Regions from separate parts of the Paenibacillus sp. FA6 genome, predicted to be linked through region 1. Evidence: predicted binding sites of a transcription regulator. Region 1 holds the regulator's gene; each other region holds the start of a gene.
What was found. Region 1 encodes Rex, which represses fermentation and respiration genes when NADH is low (regulators of the CRP and FNR family bind a similar motif). Its sites were predicted from a motif close to TTGTGAAATATTTCACAA; they were not measured.
Positions count from the first base shown of each region.

Region 2: ACP8HI_RS12845 (DUF2249 domain-containing protein) is a predicted target of Rex. The motif match lies at 3,827-3,844, and genes of this name have one in related genera.
Region 3: adhE (bifunctional acetaldehyde-CoA/alcohol dehydrogenase) is a predicted target of Rex. The motif match lies at 3,485-3,502, and genes of this name have one in related genera.

Region 1 is NZ_CP188820.1:2,484,227-2,491,160, forward strand. It holds gene ACP8HI_RS11605 (AAA family ATPase) at 1-315, opposite strand, end outside; gene ACP8HI_RS11610 (hypothetical protein) at 308-838, opposite strand; gene ACP8HI_RS11615 (cell wall elongation regulator TseB-like domain-containing protein) at 1,369-1,914, opposite strand; gene ACP8HI_RS11620 (amidohydrolase) at 1,956-3,266, opposite strand; gene ACP8HI_RS11625 (redox-sensing transcriptional repressor Rex) at 3,232-3,906, opposite strand; gene dinG (ATP-dependent DNA helicase DinG) at 3,941-6,802, opposite strand.
Region 2 is NZ_CP188820.1:2,710,886-2,717,819, reverse strand. It holds gene ACP8HI_RS12870 (multicopper oxidase domain-containing protein) at 1-914, opposite strand, end outside; gene ACP8HI_RS12865 (metal-sulfur cluster assembly factor) at 938-1,228, opposite strand; gene ACP8HI_RS12860 (hypothetical protein) at 1,240-2,484, opposite strand; gene ACP8HI_RS12855 (DUF2249 domain-containing protein) at 2,499-3,041, opposite strand; gene ACP8HI_RS12850 (hypothetical protein) at 3,183-3,515, opposite strand; gene ACP8HI_RS12845 (DUF2249 domain-containing protein) at 3,528-3,761, opposite strand; gene ACP8HI_RS12840 (cupredoxin domain-containing protein) at 3,925-4,293, shown strand; gene ACP8HI_RS12835 (YitT family protein) at 4,631-5,338, shown strand; gene ACP8HI_RS12830 (dienelactone hydrolase family protein) at 5,551-6,579, shown strand; gene msrA (peptide-methionine (S)-S-oxide reductase MsrA) at 6,670-6,934, opposite strand, start outside.
Region 3 is NZ_CP188820.1:2,694,425-2,701,358, forward strand. It holds gene pflB (formate C-acetyltransferase) at 1-555, opposite strand, end outside; gene adhE (bifunctional acetaldehyde-CoA/alcohol dehydrogenase) at 797-3,409, opposite strand; gene ACP8HI_RS12760 (Crp/Fnr family transcriptional regulator) at 3,788-4,504, shown strand; gene ACP8HI_RS12765 (formate/nitrite transporter family protein) at 4,673-5,458, opposite strand; gene ACP8HI_RS12770 (nitrite reductase (NAD(P)H) small subunit) at 5,511-5,837, opposite strand; gene nirB (nitrite reductase large subunit NirB) at 5,902-6,934, opposite strand, start outside.

The DNA of each region.
Region 1 (6,934 bases):
CTTCAATGGGCGAATACCAAATTTCTGAATTTCTTCATGTCTAATGAGAAAATCGAGTGCTTCCATCAATTCCTCTTTCGGATGCTCCTGCCCACCAATTTCATCAAAAGTCAGCTTGCCTGGACCTTTCTCCTTGCGCTTCCGGTCTGCCATTGCACCTACTGCAATCCCACCACGCTTATTCACAAATAATAGCAATCCACCCACAAGTATTCCAACAATTAGAATCGGAATAATATTCACACCAATATAGACGAGAAAGATAAGTAGAACCGGCGCAAATCCGATCAATATTTCTTTGCTCCACTTAGGCATTGTTCCACACCCCCAATACTCCTGGCTCGCGTGGCAGAATAATAAACTTACTGCCCTCTCCATCGGTTAGACTGACATACACGTTCTTAGCATCCATTTCAGTTGTCACTTTTACAGTTGTATTGTGTTCCATCTTGTTTAATTTCTCAACAATCTGTGTATATTGTCTATTCTCCATAGCTTCTGCGACAGGGAACATCGCCTGATCCCAGAACTCATCTAATGTATCGTTGGAGTGATCAACCACATCGAGCTTTAACATCCTTTTCCCAATGATAGATTTCCCCTCAGTCGTAAGTTGTTGAACTAATCCTGATATTTTCGTCCCAGGTATAACATCAAGCTTCACAACGACCTCATTACGGGTAATTTCCAGTTGGTACTCATTAACACCCACATATTCCTTAACTATATTTTGAAGCGGATTCTGCTGAGCTATCTGCCGATAACCGAACCACCCACCAAATAAGAGCGCACCTGAAATGACCACCGTTAGTGCAACCGGAATAATTCGTAACTTCATATAACTATCTCCCTTCGCGAGTCATTCTGGGTATTCATGTATGATATCGCTACTTCGTACATCATCTATTCTTTCCTGCCGGTATTGATTATGGTTTAGAACCTAATAATATGAGTATATCAATTCGTATATATTTCCTGCATGAATTAGTATATCATATCGTATACACTTATTTTCTGAGAATATATGTATTTGTTAATAATGTCACTAGGATTACGACATTCGCCTTCACCAATCACACAGTTGCATAAAGCGCACTTAAATTCGAACGAATCATCATAAAGCTAACTTTAGTTGCATTCATGGTATCTAGTTACTGGACAAACCCACTTTTCATCGTTTTCGCCACTTTTAACTGCCATTATTACATCTATTTCTGCTGCACCGTACTTTTCCCATCAATTAAGTGACCATACTGCAACTGTTCCTCTCACCGCGCAATCAGAGCCCATCTGAACTCGTCAGATCCCAAAACAAACAATAAAACCAGCCGAATCATCCTAAAAGAATGGCTCAGCTGGTTTATTGATTTAACGGTTTGGCAATGTAAATTGTTCGCCTATTTGTGTACCATCACTAAATCGATAGAAGCGATAATTATAATGATCCTGTTCTTTGTAAAATAGCTGCCAGACAGCAGTTCCATTGAATAAGCCAAGTTGCAAATGAGTTTCTTTCATATTTGAAAGTTCCTTTTCGATAAGAAGTATCATTTGACTTTTGGATAATCCATCCTTCAATAGTTCACTTCGAATCGCTCTAGGAGTATCATTCACTTCGTAATCACTCGTTAATGGAACCCAGACAATTATATTCTGATCGACTTGATCCTTACCTTCGATAACCCAGACGACATTGTTCCAGACCGATTTGGAGGTACGAGTAACATGAATTAATTCACTATGCTGCTTCGCTGCAGCAATAGCCATATCTTCTTGTTTCCATTGATCCTGCATAATGTATATGTAATAGCGAAAGAGTCCGAATAGCAGAACGATCACGACCGCAATACTTAACCAAATGATCTTCTTCTTGTTCATGTTCATGCTCTTGTTCTTGATATTAATCTTCTTCAACCTGAACTTCCTTTCTTCAGGAATAAGGAATAACTCACACCTTAACGGTTGAGTAAGCCCTCGAAAGCAGATTGCGCTTCATGGTGTATACGTTCTTCGTCTAGAGTAAGACAAACACCATTCTTCACAACTTGCTTACCATCAACCCATACATGTTCTACATCTTTGGCACTCGCAGAATAGATTGAGTGTGAGATGAAATCGGTATGTGGTAAGAAATGAGCCTGATCCGTATTCAGTGCGATGAAATCTGCCTTCATGCCCGGAGCCAACCTTCCTACTGTATCTAGAAACAACGACTTCGCACCATATATTGTACCCATCCGCAGTGCCTCAGCAGCCGGAATAGCTGTTGGATCACCAGAAACCCCTTTGTGAATGAGAGCAGCAAGCCGCATCTCTTCAAACATATCCAGATTGTTATTACTTGCCGGACCATCTGTTCCAAGCGATACAGGCACTCCTGCCTTCAAGAGGTCTGTTACACGCGCGATACCGCTCGCAAGCTTCAAGTTACTTCCTGGATTATGTGATACGCCAACTTGATGGGTTGCTAGTATCTCGATCTCTTCATCATTTAGGTGCACACCGTGTGCAACAATCGAAGGACGTGTAAACATGCCAAGCTTCTCTAAATGTTGAACAGGTCGAAGACCATAATCCGCTACATTCTGCGCTACTTCGCTCAACGTCTCGGACATATGTGTATGCATCGGCAGATCAAGATCATGTGCAGCTTGGACAAACTTCTCGAAGTAATCTGGAGGGCAAGTATAAGGTGCATGAGGCGACATCATCGTCGTGATTCTACCCTCTGCTTGACCGTTCCAATTTTTCGCAAAAGTGATCGCTTCCTGAAGTTTATGTTGTTGGACTTCCGCAGAACAGAATCCGATAACACCTCTAGTTAGCACGCCACGAATTCCGGATTCTTGAACCACTTTAGCTACTTGATCCATTTGATCATACATATCTAGAAAAGTCGTTGTGCCACCTTTAAGCATTTCCAACACAGATAAGGATGTTCCCCAATAGACATCTTCAGAAGTGAATTTCTCTTCCATTGGCCACATTTTTTCCTGCAACCATACTTGTAGAGACAGATCGTCGCCATAACCTCTAAGCAATGACATAGCAGCATGCCCATGTGTATTCACAAGACCTGGTAAGAATAAGAGATGACTCCCATCCACTACCGGAATGTCCTCACCAACTACCGGCATGTCTTCACCAATATACGTAATCAAGTCATCCTCTACGAGCATATAACCTTTCAATACAGGCTGTTCATTGTTCAGAACAGCAAACGTACCATTCTTAATGATCCACTTCTGCGCTTTGTCGTTCACCATCGTCTGAATCTCCCTTTCCATTAACCAAGTAATACGCAAGGCTAAGCATATCCGTAGTGAAATCAGCTGCATGAATACGAACATGCGCTGGGGCCTTTAATATCGTTGGAGCGAAATTCAATATGGCTCCAATTCCTGCTTCAATCAATTTATCAGCAACCTCCTGAGCTTCTTGCTCAGGAACTGTAATGATTCCAATTCGAATATTATACTTCTTAATCGTATCGAAGAGTTCCTCCATAGGTTGAACTTCCAATGTGTTAATATGTGTTCCAACCTTTGTTGGATATGCATCAAATACGGCGACAATCTTTAAATTCTCTTTCAGATAAGCATTATAATTGGATAATGCATGTCCTAGATTACCCGCACCTACCAGAACGACATTGATCTGTTGATCCAAATTAAGTATATGTCGTATTTTCTCTATTAAATAAGCCACGTCATAGCCAATACCTTTTCTGCCGAAATCGCCAAAGTATGCAAGATCTTTACGAATTTGTGCAGGGTTCAAATCAAGCCTTTGACCTAATTCCTGTGAGGAAACTGTAGCTACTTCCCGTCTCTGAAGTTCCGTTAGATAACGTAAATAAATGGGTAATCTGCGTACAACAGCTTCTGAAATTTTATCAGATTTCATTTTTGCTCCTCCTAATGAATAGCTAATACATTGATCAAGGACGCTGTCCGTCTTCTAGCCATTCCGAAATTCTTGAAACCATTTGATGGGTCGGCATATGTTCCATCTTGGGACCAGGTAATGAATACAGGAAATACTTCCCGTAATAAGATTCAATCACACGTGTATCATACACAATGACGATTCCCCGATCACTCGCCGTACGCACTAATCGTCCAAATCCTTGTTTGAAGCGAATAACCGCTTGAGGTACTGACAGTTTCATGAAAGGATTTTTCTTTTGTTGCTGTAAAAGTTCACTCTTCGCCTCCACAAGTGGATGATTAGGAGGTTGAAAAGGAAGTCGGACAATCGCTAAACAAGTCAATGCTTCTCCTGGGATATCTACCCCTTCCCAGAAACTGTTCGTTCCTAGAAGTACCGAGGCACTACTATCTTGGAAACGGCGGATCAACTTACTTCGGCTCCCATTGTCTACACCTTGTCCTAGTACGGCAATATCCGTTGAAGAAAGAGCTTTACTTAAAGGCTCATAGACTTGACGAAGCATGCGATAAGAAGTGAACAATACTAACATTCGACCCTGTGTAACGATAGCCGTTTCAGCCAGTGATTTGACAAGTGTTTCGACGAAGAGTGCATCACCTATACTCCCCTTCACACTTGGGAAATCACGCGGGATGATCAGCAATGCCTGATCTCGATAACGAAAAGGAGACGGCAACTGAACAGTTACTAGCTGGTCTTGATCCGAGGCTTCTTGAAGCCCCAAGTTTTCAATCATATACTGAAAAGATTTGTCGATTGACAACGTAGCGGAAGTTAGAATAATGCTTTTCTTTTTATCAAAGAATACTTCCTTTAGCTGCTGGCTTACATCTACAGGAACCGCATACATTTGTAGAGATTTACTCCGGTAGTGACCATTAGCCTCCATCCAGTATACATTTCCTGCATCGTTAAGTGATATGAAGAAATGTAAGTCTTCACGCTGGGATGCTAAATCTTTCACAAGACCACTGATGTCCGTAAGCAGACTCTCGAAATTAAAATCCTCCAGATTTTCTCTGATTTCATTTATCATTTTGTCTGAACTACGAATGACTTCGCCTAGCGTTACATAAATCTGATTCTCTATTTCTTTCAGCACTTCCCAATCCTTCGGTTTCTTGGAAGGCTGTAAGCGTAGCACGAACTGTCCCGTATCCCCTGGGGCAGCATCACTTCGCTCAGGTAACAGAGCAAATAGCATATCGCTTAGTCTATCCCAATGTTCCTTCACGTCGACTAAATCACCACTCATACGATCCGTCAATAGAGCCCAGTCGGCAGCCTTCTCATCGTTTGAAGAATGTAGCTGTTGTCGAAGAACAGGGAATTGACCATTCCTGTTATCTTTGTAAAGTCGCGATAAAGTGTGGATCACATTGAAATACCTCATATGAAGGCCTAAGTGTTTACCGGCAACTTCCTCCAAATGATGCGCTTCATCAATAACTAAATACTCGTAAGCAGGCAATAGCTGATGTCCTGCCTTTATATCTGTGAACAGCTTCGAATGATTGGTAATCACTACATCTGCTATACCTGCTTCATGCTTTGCACGATGGTAATAACATTTACGAAACCATGGACAGGCACGTCCTAAGCAAGAATCCGAGTCACTGGACACGGTTTCCCAGAAATCCCCACCGCGAGCTCCTAGATTCAGTTCTTCATCGTCACCTGTCTCTGTCTGTGTTAACCACACAATCATTTGTGCGGCTAAGATCAAGTCCTCTTTAGGATTTGTAAAGTCCCGTCTATTTATTTTATGTTCAAATTTTCTCAAACACAAATAATGTTGTCTCCCCTTGAAAATTGCTGCTTTGAAGGGGAAAGGAACAACTTGAGTCAATAGTGGTATATCTCGCTCTCGCAACTGCTCCTGAAGGTTAATCGTATGCGTGCTTACCATGACTTTCTGTTCACGCTTCACACTCTGATAAATAGCCGGAATTAAGTACCCTAGAGATTTCCCAGTTCCTGTTCCCGCTTCAATAAGAAGATGCTTCTCTTGATCAAGTGCATTCATTACCTCAGTGAACATCATACTTTGTGATTCGCGAGCTTCATACTGTGGCATAATCGAGCGGAGCCCTTCCTCAATCTGAGCAAGATACTCCGGGAAATCGACATTCTTCAGAGGGTTATCATCTGCATCATCCCGCGGCGTTGATATATCCGTCCAATCTTCAACAGCCAAAGCTAATTGGCGATAAAATGTATGACTCTCCAGATCCTGTGCAGGCTCCTTCTCTTTCTCCCTACACAGCGCGTCGAAATACCAAGCTAAATCACTGTCCTCATCCATAAATAGCTCACTTAGGCGCTGTAAAGTAATCAGTGGAAGACTAACCAATTCATCCAAACATTTCAACAATACATGCGCAGTAGCTAGCGCGTCACTATCCGCTTGATGGGGTCGATCATGCTGAATACCGAATTGCGAGGATACAAGCCCTAATTGATAGGTCGTTAATGACGGAAAACATATTTTAAGAAAATCAATGGTATCAAGCAGCCGTCCCGCGTATGGCAAATAACCACATCGATCAAGTGAGTTCTGTAAGAAATTGAAATCGAATGCGATATTATGGCCTACCAAAACAACGTCATCTAATAAGGGAACTAACTCCATCATCATTTCTTCTAAGGAAGGAGCGTTCTCAACGTCACTATTGGAAATTCCAGTTAAATTACTAATAAAAGGAGGAATGGGGATACCCGGATTAACGTAAGATCCGTATACACGAGATATCGATTGATCTTCCTCAATAATGGCAAGTCCTACTTGAATGATCTCATCACCGGGTTGGTTACCAGTAGTTTCAAAATCCAATACAGCAAATTTCATGTTCTATTATTCCCTTTCAATCCAGTCTCTTTTACAGCATAACAGAAGTTCTCATTTTATTCATTAATTTGAGGTGCAAAAAAGGCGATGCCCCGTCGCTCACGCTTAGCAGGCATCGCTTCATTACGTTCA
Region 2 (6,934 bases), 230 kb from region 1:
ACCGCTCCTTTGGTGGCATCGTTGAACTGATGGGTTACAATAGGATAATCTCCGGCTTCGTTTACGACGAACTCTACAACTGCACCGCCACTAGCTGGGAGCATGACTGTTTGTAGACCATACATCATGTTCTTCGGATTGCCATCAATATAGACGCGATCCATGATCGTACCTACGATATGAAAAGAAGATACTTTATTAGGGCCAACATTGTTCACATAAATCCGTACCCTATCTCCGACTTTAGCCATTAAAGGATGCTCCTTCAATGTAAAGTCATCTCCGTTAAATACGACATACTCAGGCGAACCATCTAAAAAGGCATTGAAATCATGTTCGGCATACCACTCACTCTGTACAATAGTATACTCACGATCGACTTCATTATCCGTTGGATAACCATCTGCTGGTTCGACGATAATGACACCATACATTCCATTGGCGATATGCTCCAATACGGGGTCTGTTCCACAATGATACATGAATACACCGGGCATATTGGCAGAGTAAGTAAAGGACCCATGTTCAAGTGGCATAATATCGACGAAGTTTGTACTAGGAGAAGTTTGCACAGCATGGAAGTCCATGGAGTGTGGCATGTTAGGGTCGATATTATTCAGTGTGAAATGGAGGGTGTCCCCTTCTTTGACCCGAATAACAGGACCAGGTACTGTGCCATTAAACGTCCAGGCATTATAGAACACGCCAGAAGAAATTTCTACATCGGTTACCTGCGCAGTCATTTCAATCTTAACGATATTTCCTTCTCGTACGATGACAGGCTCAACTGGAGGCTGATTCACTGTTTCCAAGACAGGCTCTTCTTCGATTACGGGTATAGGGTTGGCGTAGAAACCAGATAAAATAATAGTGAAGCCGATCAAAACAACGATGTATAGCTTCCAGTTGAACATTGTAAACAGCCTCCAATCTGAGATTACATATATCCGAGATCCTCTTTTACTTCATCGGACATGAGACTTGGCGACCAGGCCGGTTCCCATACGACCTCTACTTCGACAGATAGAATCTCAGGCAATGCTTCGAGTGCCCTCTTCACGCCACCGACGATCATATCGTGCATGGGACAGCCTGGTGTGGTCAGTGTCATCACTACAGACACGATTCCATCTACGAACTGAAGATCATAAATAAGTCCAAGATCAACAATATTGACACCAAGCTCCGGATCATACACTTCTTTGAGGCAGTCTTTAATAAATTCCACTTTAATCCCTCCTATTTCGTAAATACACTGGCAATCAGGCTTATATAGAGGAGTGAGCTTAGAGCAAGTACACTTCCTCCAATGGAGGTGATCCATGGCTGATTCCAACTCAGACCTACCATAAGTATAAATAATGAGCTGACGATGACGGTTAATCCAATATGAACATGACGATCATTTATTAAATCGGACATGGTGGGTATCTTCTTTTTGCCTATTAAAGGACCATATTTATGTGTCCACCATAGAAACGGAACAATTTTGGATAGATAAGATAGAAGCGTGAGTCCGACCCAACCCCATAAGTACAGCCAGCCGAGGATGACGACCATCTGGGATTGTACCATAATGTCGGGCATGAAAGGAGAGAGGATAAGGATGGAGATCCCGATCACTGTCAAAGAATGTGTTAGTGCAAGAGTCCATTTCATACCAACGCCAGGATTAGGTTTATGTCGATGCTTAACAATTTGAGATAGATGAATGGAATAAGCGATCATGGCTAGTACAACTAATAGTAACCCTGACCATTTCAACCATGCAGGTCCATTAAACAGAAATGATAAAGCACCGACAAGTACGCCTGCATTCCATAGCGCAATCACGATTTTTTGCAATGTCTCTGGATATTCATGAGATAGATAAAACATAGGGAACATTTTATAGCTGAAGCCTGTAATGAGCATTCCGAACCAGCCAAAAGCTGCGAAACAGATATGGGCGCCAAGTAATTGCTCGTGAAAGTCACCCCACTGATCGAAGTAGAAGTTTAAACCCATGAGCATACCGGAAAGTCCAGCAAGCACGAGATAGGTGACAGAACAGGCAACGCTAATGGTGATGGTATTCCATTTCTTAGCACGTACAAGAGTTACACCAATATTAATAGCGAATAGTAGAACTCCAATGAAAGCAACGGTAGCGAATCCTGCGATCCACATCACCTGCATCGTTTGAAAGCCAATGAGTAACCCTGCCGTTCCAACTGTGAAAAAGCCATAATGAACGTATCCGAGATTTTTACTAAACAAGCTGTGGTTTTGTAGTACGACAGGAATGAGTTGATACACAGCGCCCATCGCAATCATCGTCGCCCAACCTAGAACGAGCAGATGGACACGGAACCATCCAGTTGGGTACCTAGGCTCCTCGCCAAACACTGCTAGCCATGTTGCGAAATCGAATAAGGAAAATAGCTGGAATAACGCAAAGCTGATGAGACCGGTAATAATGAACAGAAACGGCAGGCGAAACATGGACAAACACCACCTTACTTTTTGTGAATATGAATTCTTGCTGATCCGTCAGGCTGCTCTTCAACGTCATAGTCATACCCTAACGTATTAAGTTCTTCGATAAGAAACACAGGGACCCGATCGTTGTGAATAATAACCTCATCTCCGAGTGATGCGTCTTCGAGTTTCTTCAAAGTACGTATCATCGGCTGTGGAGGCTCTAAGCCGCGATTATCCAACTCATAGATCTGAGAAGGGGGAGAATCGGCTGAGCATTCAGGCGTATCAGGAGATTGCTGTACAGCTTGGTATTCTTCTATGTCCGTTAGTTCGTGTCCACTATTCTTGTGTATAAATGTGATGACCCAATGATCGGATTCTATTTTCTCAACTTTATGAGCATACCCCTTGGTTTTCATTAACCCAAAGAGAGGCGTCGGTTTGAAGGTAGCGTGCAGCACAAAGATATCATTCTTGTTTAGCGCTTTTACCGTATCCATAATAACTTTAAAGGGCTCTACTTTTTTACGTAAGTAGGGTCGAACATCTAACTCTACCGTCTGTCCTGTATGTTCCATGTCAACATCTCCTAAAAGTTTTCGTAGCGTTACCTCTTGAGTCAACTTCGTGAAAACTCACATCGGAAGCATAAGCTTTAAAGTTTTTGTAGCATTACCTCTTGAGTCAGCTTCGTGAAAACTCACATCGGAAGCATAAGCTTAAATTTCAACTGGATGAAGTTGTTTAGCTACGTCGTATAAAGCTGCCATCCCACCGTACAATGCATAGAAGAAAGAATCCGGTGCATCGAGTGAGAATGAGTTGTATTGTTTGGGGTCGATGTTTAGCATAAATTCAAATAAGGCTGCACTATCGTAAGCGTAGAAACAGAAATAAGTATATTCAAAAACAGGCAATTTCTCATAAATGGTTACAATATCAGAAGCATACAGGGGAATATCCCTGAACGCCTCTGTTACCATGAGGATCGCATCTTCTAAACGGACACTAATTTGGATTGTTTGTTCATTTACAATTGTAATTTCAGCCATACGATCTCACTCCTATAGTTTGCTGATTTTGACACGGAACATATCGGGACCTTGTTCGAGATACTCCCAAGTGAATCTACCGGAATGCATAGATTCGAATTGGAAACGAAGTGGAACCGGATCGTGATCGTTAACTAACAACATGGCCTCTGAAGGCTGAAGTTGGTTGAAAGTTTGGAAAATGACCTTATGTTTTAATTGAGGTGGGTACTCGGTAGCGTTGACGGTGACAGTAATATTATCCATTATTGAATTCCTCCTGAGAACTATTATCATTACAAACCCTATTATAAGAGATGTGAAAGACAGTATTGTGATTATAATCACAATTATGAAAATGAGATTGATCTACGATTGGAATATGACGAAACACTCTATATAGAGGTAACGATTAGAGGAGGGCTATTTGATGAATAAGTGGATAAAGTTGACTGTTCTCATAAGCATTTGTGTATTGTTCTTAGCTGCGTGTGGCAAAGAAGAAATGGAAAGTTCGAAAGAAACTGCAGCTGGAGAGACTCAGGAATTCACCATTGAAGCAACGTCGTTTGAATTTGATGTGAAAGTAATGAAGGTGAAGCAGGGTGACACGGTTAAAATAACGTTGAAAAACAAGAAAGGCTATCATGGGCTCAAATTGGACGGATATAAAAAGGAAGTTCGCCCGAATCGTTCTATTTCATTCGTAGCTACTGAAAAGGGCGAATTCGAATATAAATGTGCTGCTTACTGTGGTGCGGGTCATAAGAAAATGATCGGGAAATTAATTGTAAATTAACTGCTTAAATGGACAAGAAAACTAGAAAAAAAGCGATATTTTTAAATCGGAGGTTCAGAAATGCCCTAAATGGTGATATAATGGTATAGAACATATCCAAAAAGAGAAAGGATCAGGATACCATGTGTCCCCGAAGGAACATTCCCCAAAGGACGATCTGGAAACGTTATGATCTCTCATACACTTAGCTTGCTTCGTAGAGACAAAGTCGGGTATTAATGACAACCTCTGCGAAAGAAGGAAGCTAAGTATGCGAAGGACAAAGTCCTCAAAGTTTTCTCCTTGTAGTAGGTTGTCTCACTTATGACCACAATCTACGATAAAGAGGGAAACTTGTATGAGGAAAAGAGAACAACAAATTTCTATGTTGCCGCAAGTCGCTGTAATGCTATTAGGAACACTTTTAATGGCTTTTGCTTATTATCACATTAATTTTCAGAATCATTTAACCGAAGGTGGATTTGTTGGTCTTGCGTTATTGGGTAAATACGTATTAGGCCTACCACCAGCACTAAGTATGCTTGCATTGGATATCCCTGTGTTGCTGATTGCGTTATTCATTAAGGGGCGTAAATTCTTAGTAAATACGATAATCGCTACAACATCCTTTTCAATTTTCTATGCTTTGTTTGAACGTTATTCATTCATCGTTATTGATTTGCAGAATAATTTATTCGTTGCAGCACTCTTATCAGGTTTGTTGACGGGATTTGCTACAGGTCTTGTACTACGTTTTGGTGGGGCAAGTGGTGGGGATGATATATTATCACTACTTGTTAGTCGTTGGACTGGATTGAAGCTAGGCACCGTATTTTTTATATTTGATGCCATTGTTTTATTGCTTTCACTGTTCTATATGCCGCTAAGAGAGACATTGTACACGATTCTCGCTGTAAGTATCGCGGGGAAAGTAATTACATTGACTGTGACTTCGGGTAGAAAGAAACCAGAAACCAAACGCTCATTGTTTAAAGCTAAGACAAAGGAAACTTTACCTAAATCGCATCAATCGAAGACTGTACCTGCCATGCATAATGCACGTTAATAGTAAGGCACGATGGAATACTCTGATACGCAGGTTGATGAAGTACAGAGTCATCGTGTCCAATCCCCAAAAAGACCACGAAGTTCTTAACATGAACTTTGTGGTCTTTTTGTTTTTTATAGAGGAAAAAGAAGAAAGTAGTCGAACCTTTCTAAGTGTAGGTAAGAAGGAATAATTCATAATTCTGAACAGAAAGCAGGCGATGGTGAAACATGTGGAATGCAGATTTGTTATTAGAACAATTATATGATGAGGCTATGAATCAGCATAAGGCAGGGACTGAGTCAGAGACGCCACTGGAACGAAAAATAAGGCTCAAACAGCTATTGCAACAATTGAACGGCTCTTTCGAACCGAATAGAGAACATGTTCCGGTATTGTTAGAACGGACGATATGCGATGGTTATGTGAGAGAACGGGTTGAATTATCAGCGACACCTGGCTTGACCTTTGGAGCATATGTACTTATTCCAGAGGGTGCTCATGCCAATACGCCAGCTGTGCTTGCTATCCATGGACACGGCTATGGCGGTAGCCGAGAAATTATTGGTTTGAACCCAGACGGTACGCCTAAAGAAGGTGAAGCGGGTATTCATCAATATTTTGCAGTTGAGCTTGTGAAACGGGGAATGATAGTTATAGCACCCGATGTTGTAGGATTCGCAGAGCGGAGGTTATTGTCAGATCTGAAGAAAGATCCGAATATCGAGAATTCATGTCACAGAATTTCCGTAGGTCTTCTAATGGTGGGCAAGACGTTGACCGGACTTCGCGTTAGTGAAGCACAGGCTGCACTTCAGTATATTATTGCTCGTCCTGAGGTGAATCCTCAGGCAATCGGTGTCATGGGATTCTCAGGGGGATCGTTGATCGCATCCGTTCTAGCTGCGCTGGATGACCGGGTTAAAGCGACGGTACTTATAGGGTTCCCTAATACTTTTAGAGACAGCATATTGAATGTACGTCATTGTATTGATAACTATACGCCAGGAATTATGAACTACGCGGAGCGTCCTGAATGGATCGGCTTAATTGCACCTAGACATCTTTTTGTGGAATCCGGTGATAAAGATCATATTTTTCCGGCTGTAGGTTTTGAGCAAACAGTCCAAGAATTGAAAGAGATTTACACTTCTGAAGGAGTAGAGGAAAGATTAGAAAGTGATCTATTTCCTGGAGGCCATGAGGTTAGTGGAAGGCGCTCCTACGATTGGATGAGAAGAGTGCTCGACAATATGTGAATGTATGACTTGCGATAAGTCGATTATACATTCAAATACTAACAAGCCAGCGGAGAAATCGCTGGCTTGTCTTGTAGTGCCTTTTATATTTTATACAAACAATGTACGGTACTCTGGATATCCTTCTTCCTCGAGATCCTCTAGGGGGATGAATCGAAGTGCAGCAGAGTTAATACAATATCGCAGGCCCGTAGGATCAGGTCCATCGTTGAACACGTGACCTAGATGGGAGTCCGCTTCTTTACTACGTACTTCTGTGCGAATCATAAAGTGGCTTGAATCGGTCTTCTCTTTAACCACATAATCACGAAGCGGGCGTGTAAAGCTTGGCCAGCCGCAACCGGCATCGAATTTA
Region 3 (6,934 bases), 210 kb from region 1:
ATAGTCACCAATGATGCGACCACGACCGTATGCGTCAGGAAGCCCTGTAATAATACCCGCTTTACGAGCAGCTCTCATATCAGATGTATAAGCATCAAATACACCTTGGTTGTGCGTTTTACGTATATTACTAAATGTATTAATTACATCTTCAGATAGTTTGAAGCCATACTCTTCACATGCGTCAATCACCATACGAATACCGCCTAATGGTTGAATCGAACGCTTGAATGGTGCATCGGTCTGCACCCCAACAATTTGTTCTTTGTCTTTAGCTAAGTAACCTGGATTGTGTGAAGTAATTGTAGCTGGTGTATTCACATCAACATCAAGCACACCGCCATTATCTCTCTCTTGCTTCGTTAAGTCTGATACAATTTCCCATAAATCTGTCGTATTCTGTGTTGGTCCAACTAAGAAAGATTCATTGCCAGTATAAGGAGTAATGTTTTTGAATATAAAGTCATTAACATCGACCTTTCTAGACCATTTTCCCTCTTTGTAACTTCTCCAACCTGACTGTACTTTCTTCATTTCTTTTTCAATCACCGACATCTTAATCCCTCCATCTATATATTTATATTTCATTTAGAGATCATGAGTTTGAAGGTATCTCAAGTCTCTTGGATTCTAGAATGTAATTTTTTTCACAATTAATGTAACTAGTAGTATTCTAGATCCTTTATCTATTATTAGCTTACTTTAAATACTAGTAAATAACTGTGACAAATATCACTTTCAAGGTGATATTTGTCACGTTAAATTAAAACTTATTCAATTATACTTATTAGCTACTTTATTCAAATCTTCCGTAGAACGCATCTCTGTACACATCTGCAAGTTCTGTAACTAATGGCATCTTAGGATTTGCTGTTGTACATTGATCTTCAAAAGCACGGTCTGCCAAGTATTCAACACCAGATTCGAATTCCTTAGGATCAAAACCTAATTGTTGGAATGATTCTTCGATGCCCAGCGTTTTGTTCATCTTACGAATGGCATTAATTAAGCTATTTACACCTTCTTCAGTCGTACGTGCAGGTAATCCAAGGATGCGTGCAATTTCAGCATACCGCTCGTCTGCTACAAAGTGCGAATATTTCGGGAACGAAGCAAACTTCGTCGGTTTCTTGGCATTGTAACGAATGACGTGTGGCAATAGAATTGCATTCGTACGGCCATGGGCTGTGTGATATTTACCGCCCCATTTATGCGCTAAACTGTGGTTAATTCCCAAGAACGCATTGGCAAATGCCATCCCCGCAATGGTCGACGCATTATGCATTTTCTCGCGAGCCAGCTTATCGCCTTCCAATGACGACTTCTCAAGATATTCGAACACCAATTGGATCGCTTTAATAGCAAGACCGTCTGTGAAATCATTAGCCATAACAGATACATAAGCCTCGATCGCATGTGTTAATACGTCCATACCTGTATCAGCTACTGCTACCCGTGGTAACGAGTATACGAACTCAGGGTCAACAATCGCTACGTCAGGCGTTAATTCATAATCTGCCAGAGGATACTTCGTGTTACCATGATTTTTATCTGTAATGACTGCAAAAGAAGTAACTTCTGAACCCGTACCCGATGTTGTTGGTATAGCTACGAATTTAGCTTTTTGACCAAGACGTGGATATTTGTAAATCCGTTTACGAATATCCATGAATTTTTGTTTCAAACCGTTGAAATCTGTATCTGGATACTCATAGAATAACCACATTGCTTTGGCAGCATCCATAGGAGATCCACCACCTAGTGCAATAATGCAATCAGGCTTGAACCTATTCATCATGGCAGTACCGCGATCTACTGTATCTGTCGATGGATCTGGTTCTACCTCAGAGAACACTTCAATGGCGACAGGAGTCTGACGTTGACGAAGATAATGTTCAACTTTCTCAACATATCCTAGTTTCACCATCATTGGGTCTGTAATAATAGCTACACGAGTAATATCAGGCATTTTGGCAAGGTATTGTGTTGCACCCTTTTCGAAATAAATCTTGTTCGGGACTTTAAACCATTGCATATTCACGGTACGACGTGCCACCCTCTTTATATTAACCAAGTTGACTGCTCCCACGTTAGTAGAAACGGAGTTGCGACCATACGATCCACAACCAAGAGTCAATGATGGTAGATTTGTATTATAGATATCGCCAATTGCGCCGTGAGTCGAAGGAGAATTCACAATAATCCGACCTGTTTGTAGGCGATCCGAGAACTTCATGATGACATCTTCATTATTCGAGTGAATAACAGATGAGTGACCCATACCACCAAATTCAACAATTTCAACTGCTCGAGTAATCCCTTGTTCAGCATTCTTCACTTTATAGCAAGCTAATACCGGGCTTAACTTCTCAGCAGACAATGGATACTTCGTACCCACACCTTCAATCTCAGCTACCAATATCTTCGTTCCCACTGGAACTTGAATACCAGACATTTCAGCAATCTTCATTGCAGATTGACCAACAATAGCAGGATTAACTGCACATTTTTCTACATTCATTGCACCGGCTGTCAGCTTGGCAACTTCTTCTTTATTTAAAAAGTAACAACCATTCGCAATCATCTTTTTCTTCACTTGATCAAAAATAGGTTCTTCTATAATAACAGCTTGTTCAGAAGCACAAATCATACCATGGTCGAACGATTTCGAAAGAATCAAATCGGTTACTGCTTGATCAATGTCGGCACTTTTCTCAATGAAACAAGGAACGTTTCCAGGACCTACACCAAGCGCCGGCTTACCACAACTGTATGCTGCTTTTACCATTGCAGATCCACCCGTTGCTAAGATAAGAGCAATACCAGGATGATTCATAAGGACGTTTGTTTTCTCCATCGTTGGCTCTTCAATCCATTGAATACAATCAGCAGGTGCACCTTGGTTCACGGCAGCTTCTAGCAGTATTCTTGCTGCTTCACTACTACACTTTTGCGCTGATGGATGGAATCCAAATATAATTGGGTTACGAGTCTTAATGGAAATGAGCGATTTAAACATCGTTGTTGAAGTTGGATTCGTTACAGGCGTGATTCCCATAATTGTTCCGACAGGCTCAGCAATCTTTTGGAAGTTTTCATATTCATTGTCTTCAATTACACCCACTGTTTTATCGTACTTAATACTGTGGTAAATGTACTCTGTCGAGAACATATTCTTGGTGATCTTGTCTTCATAGATCCCTCTACCTGTTTCTTCCACTGCTAATTTTGCCAGGTACATATGTTGGTCTAATCCTGCAAGCGCCATCGCTTTAACAATGTTATCAATTTGTTCTTGGTCCATTTCCATAAATGCTGCTTGCGCTTTATCCGCTTTGTCAATCAAGGACTGAATATATCCCTCTGCTCCTTGTTTCTTCTCTTGGATAACTTCATTTTTAACTGCCATTTCGTCTCATCCTCCCAGTAAATATATGGTTATCTCTTTCTTGATTTCATCATATCATATCCGTTTAACAATTCATAGTGAAATATTTCACAATCTTTAAATTATTTTCATACTTCTTTCATAACGCTTTCATTTCTATTCTATGCATATTTATCCACACCGTTTTATATACAAGGTGAAACAGACTCCTCACAGTTTATACTCTACCCTATAGACTTTATAATTGTTTTTCCTTATTATACGTATATAAAAGTGAAATTTATCACAATGTTTTATAATTCGCCACTATTAGGGGGATTTATCCCCCCACAAATGTGATTTTTAGCGGTATAATTAGTTTAAATTTAACAGAAAATTAAAGATAAGGGGTTAACGACTATGACTGCATATATGAATGTTATCGAAGCCCGTGGAAATACAAGCTGTTTTTCCGAATCCAATTTTAATCATCTACTCGTCGCTATGAAGGATCGCATTATTCCTGAGGGATCGCACCTTTTTTGGGAGGGAGATTTGTCTGATAAACTCTATTACATTAAACGTGGCCGCATTAAGTTGACCAAATCTACGGACGAAGGTAAAGAACTTATACTATATATGTATCAGACAGGAGATTTGGTAGGTCAAGCCGATCTATTCTTTAGCACCAAGCACAGCTTTAATGCTGAAGTACTGGAAGAAAGTGAAGTCGGTGTCATTGAGCATAAAGATTTGGAAATGTTGATCTGTCAGCATTCTGAGTTCTCTATTGATTTCATGAAATGGATGGGTATCCATCATCGTCTTACACAGACTAAATTCCGTGATTTGATGTTGTATGGTAAACCAGGTGCCCTTTGCTCCACTTTAATTCGACTTGGTAACACTTACGGCGAGAAGCAAGGTGACAATATACTCATTAACAAAAAAGTGACCCATACCGATTTATCCAACATGATCGGCGCTACTCGTGAAAGCGTCAATCGGATGCTTAGTGATCTACGTAAAAAAGACGCTGTAGAATATGATGGCGGACTGATCGTTATTAAGAATCTCGCTATGCTCCGAGAGATCTGCCACTGTGAGCTTTGCCCAAATGAAATTTGCCGGATATAGGGAATACTAAGATTTCAAGGACGCCTAACGGCGTCCTTCTTAACGTGAACAATAGTGACTCTTCTTAAGGCTCCGCAAAAAAAAGACAAGCCATAAGGTTATCCTTGGCCTGTCGTTTTAAAGTTGTGCTCGCTTGTTGCTTGGTTCAGAACATTACAAGTTTGAATGTTATTTCTTTTTACTCCGCACAGGTGAAATAAACCAGTATGCCATACCTACGAACAGACCCCCACCTACAATATTTCCTAATGTAACAGGTATCATATTATGAAACCAACCCGCGATTGAGATAGTCTCTGGGTGATTCGGTAGTAAAGTAGCTAAACTGAGCAGCGTCATATTAGCGACACTATGCTCAAACCCACTCGCAATAAAGGCAAATAGACACCACCAGATGAGAATTAATTTTGCGACTTCTTCTTTTGCCCGCATTGACATCCAAATCGCTAAGCATACTAACCAGTTACAAAGAATACCCCTAAAGAACAGTTCCATCACAGGTAGGTTCATCTTTTTTGCGGTTGCCGCAAAGAGTAAGTGCTCCGCAGGGATATCCTTGAATATCCCTGCACCTAGAACTAGTAAGCTCAGCACAATGGCACCTAATAAATTCCCTATAAATACGACAGTCCAGTTCTTAAGCGTATCTCCAATCGTAGTCTTACCTGCCAGTGTACTTGCCGTAAAGAACATATTATTTCCCGTAAATAACTCTGCACCAGCAAATATAACTAATGTAAGCGCAACTCCGAAGGAAGCACCCATAACAAGTGGTTGAAAGGCAGATTTAACTACAGCTAATGGCCCACCAAGTGAAAAGATTAGAATAATCCCCACCCCTATATAGGCACCTGCTAATGCAGCAGCTATCGTGTATCGTATTAAACTTTCATTCATCTTTTCTTTTTTCTTAGCAGCTGCCTCTACAATGGTCTCTACACTTTGCGTATACAGGCGGATCACCTCTTCAATTGGATATAAGGCTACATTAACCTTGGGCTATTCATTATACATAAAAGCCAATTTGAACTTCTTCATTCTTCACAATGACAGGATATGTTACAACTTGCCCTGTATCTGGCGCTTGCACTTTACCAGTAATCAGATCAATCTTCCAGTCATACAAGGGATCATAGATATAATGTCCAGATACGATCGCTTCGGCCAATGGTCCTCCCTTTGGATGTGGTGACTTGTTCGCCACAGCATATACATTCCCGTCCGTTATGCGAAATATAGCGATCTCCTGACCTTCAATAATAACAACTCGACCTAGTTGCATCAAGCACTCATCAAGCGATCCTACAGAATAATAATTCGTTGTCATTTCCATTAGATAAATCTCCTTTCTAAATAGCAATTATAATGCAAGTTTCGAACACGTACGGATAGTGTCATTATTTCACCAGTACTGCAGTTGTATGATCTTCAAATAGCGCTGCACGTGTTTTGTCATCATTAAGCATCTTTTTCCACGGGTCTTCTACTTGTTGTAGAGCAATTTCAATTCGTTTAACGAGCTCTTTACGGTTATCCTCATTATCCAATATGACAGCTTGAATCTGCACAAGCCCGATCCGTTCTACCCATTCGGAAGTTCTTTCTAGATAATTACCAGTTTCTCGATAGTATTGCATAATAGCTCCACAAATTTCAATCAGTTCTTCATCCGTTTTCACTTTACAGAAGCTATCCGCAATTCGCGGCTTGATCCCTCCATTACCTCCGATAAAGATCTCCCATCCCCCGTCATTACCAACAATACCGATATCCTTCGTACAAGCTTCCGCACAGTTCCGCGGACAACCATTCACAGCGTATTTAAATTTCGCAGGTAAATCGAGGCGCTCGAATTTACGCTCTAACAGTGCTCCCATAGACAAAGAGTCCTGTGTTCCAAATCTACAGAATTGGGAACCCACACATGTTTTGACCGTACGTAGCGATTTGGCATAACCATAACCTGAAGGCATATCAAGTTCTTCCCATACTTTTGGCAAGTCTTCCTTCTTGACGCCAATCAGATCCAGCCGCTGCCCACCGGTAACTTTAACAACCTTAACCTCATATTTCAATGAAACATCCGCTATTTTTTTAAGTTCCTCTGGTGTTGTTACACCTCCATACATCCTTGGAATGACCGTATACGTTCCATCTTTTTGGATATTCGCGTTCATTCGTTCGTTGACAAAGCGCGATTCTTTCTCATCTTCATGAGTCTCAGGATTTAACATGTTCAAATAGTAATTGATTGCTGGACGGCACTTAGAGCATCCCTCTTGATTACTCCAACCAAGTACATTCATGACCTCACGAGTTGTAGATAATCCCTTAACCGTAATCTCTGCTACTATTTCATCCCTATCGAGTGCAGTACAACCACAAATGCCTTCTTTAGCCGCTGTCTTGAATCCATCCCCTAGAACATAC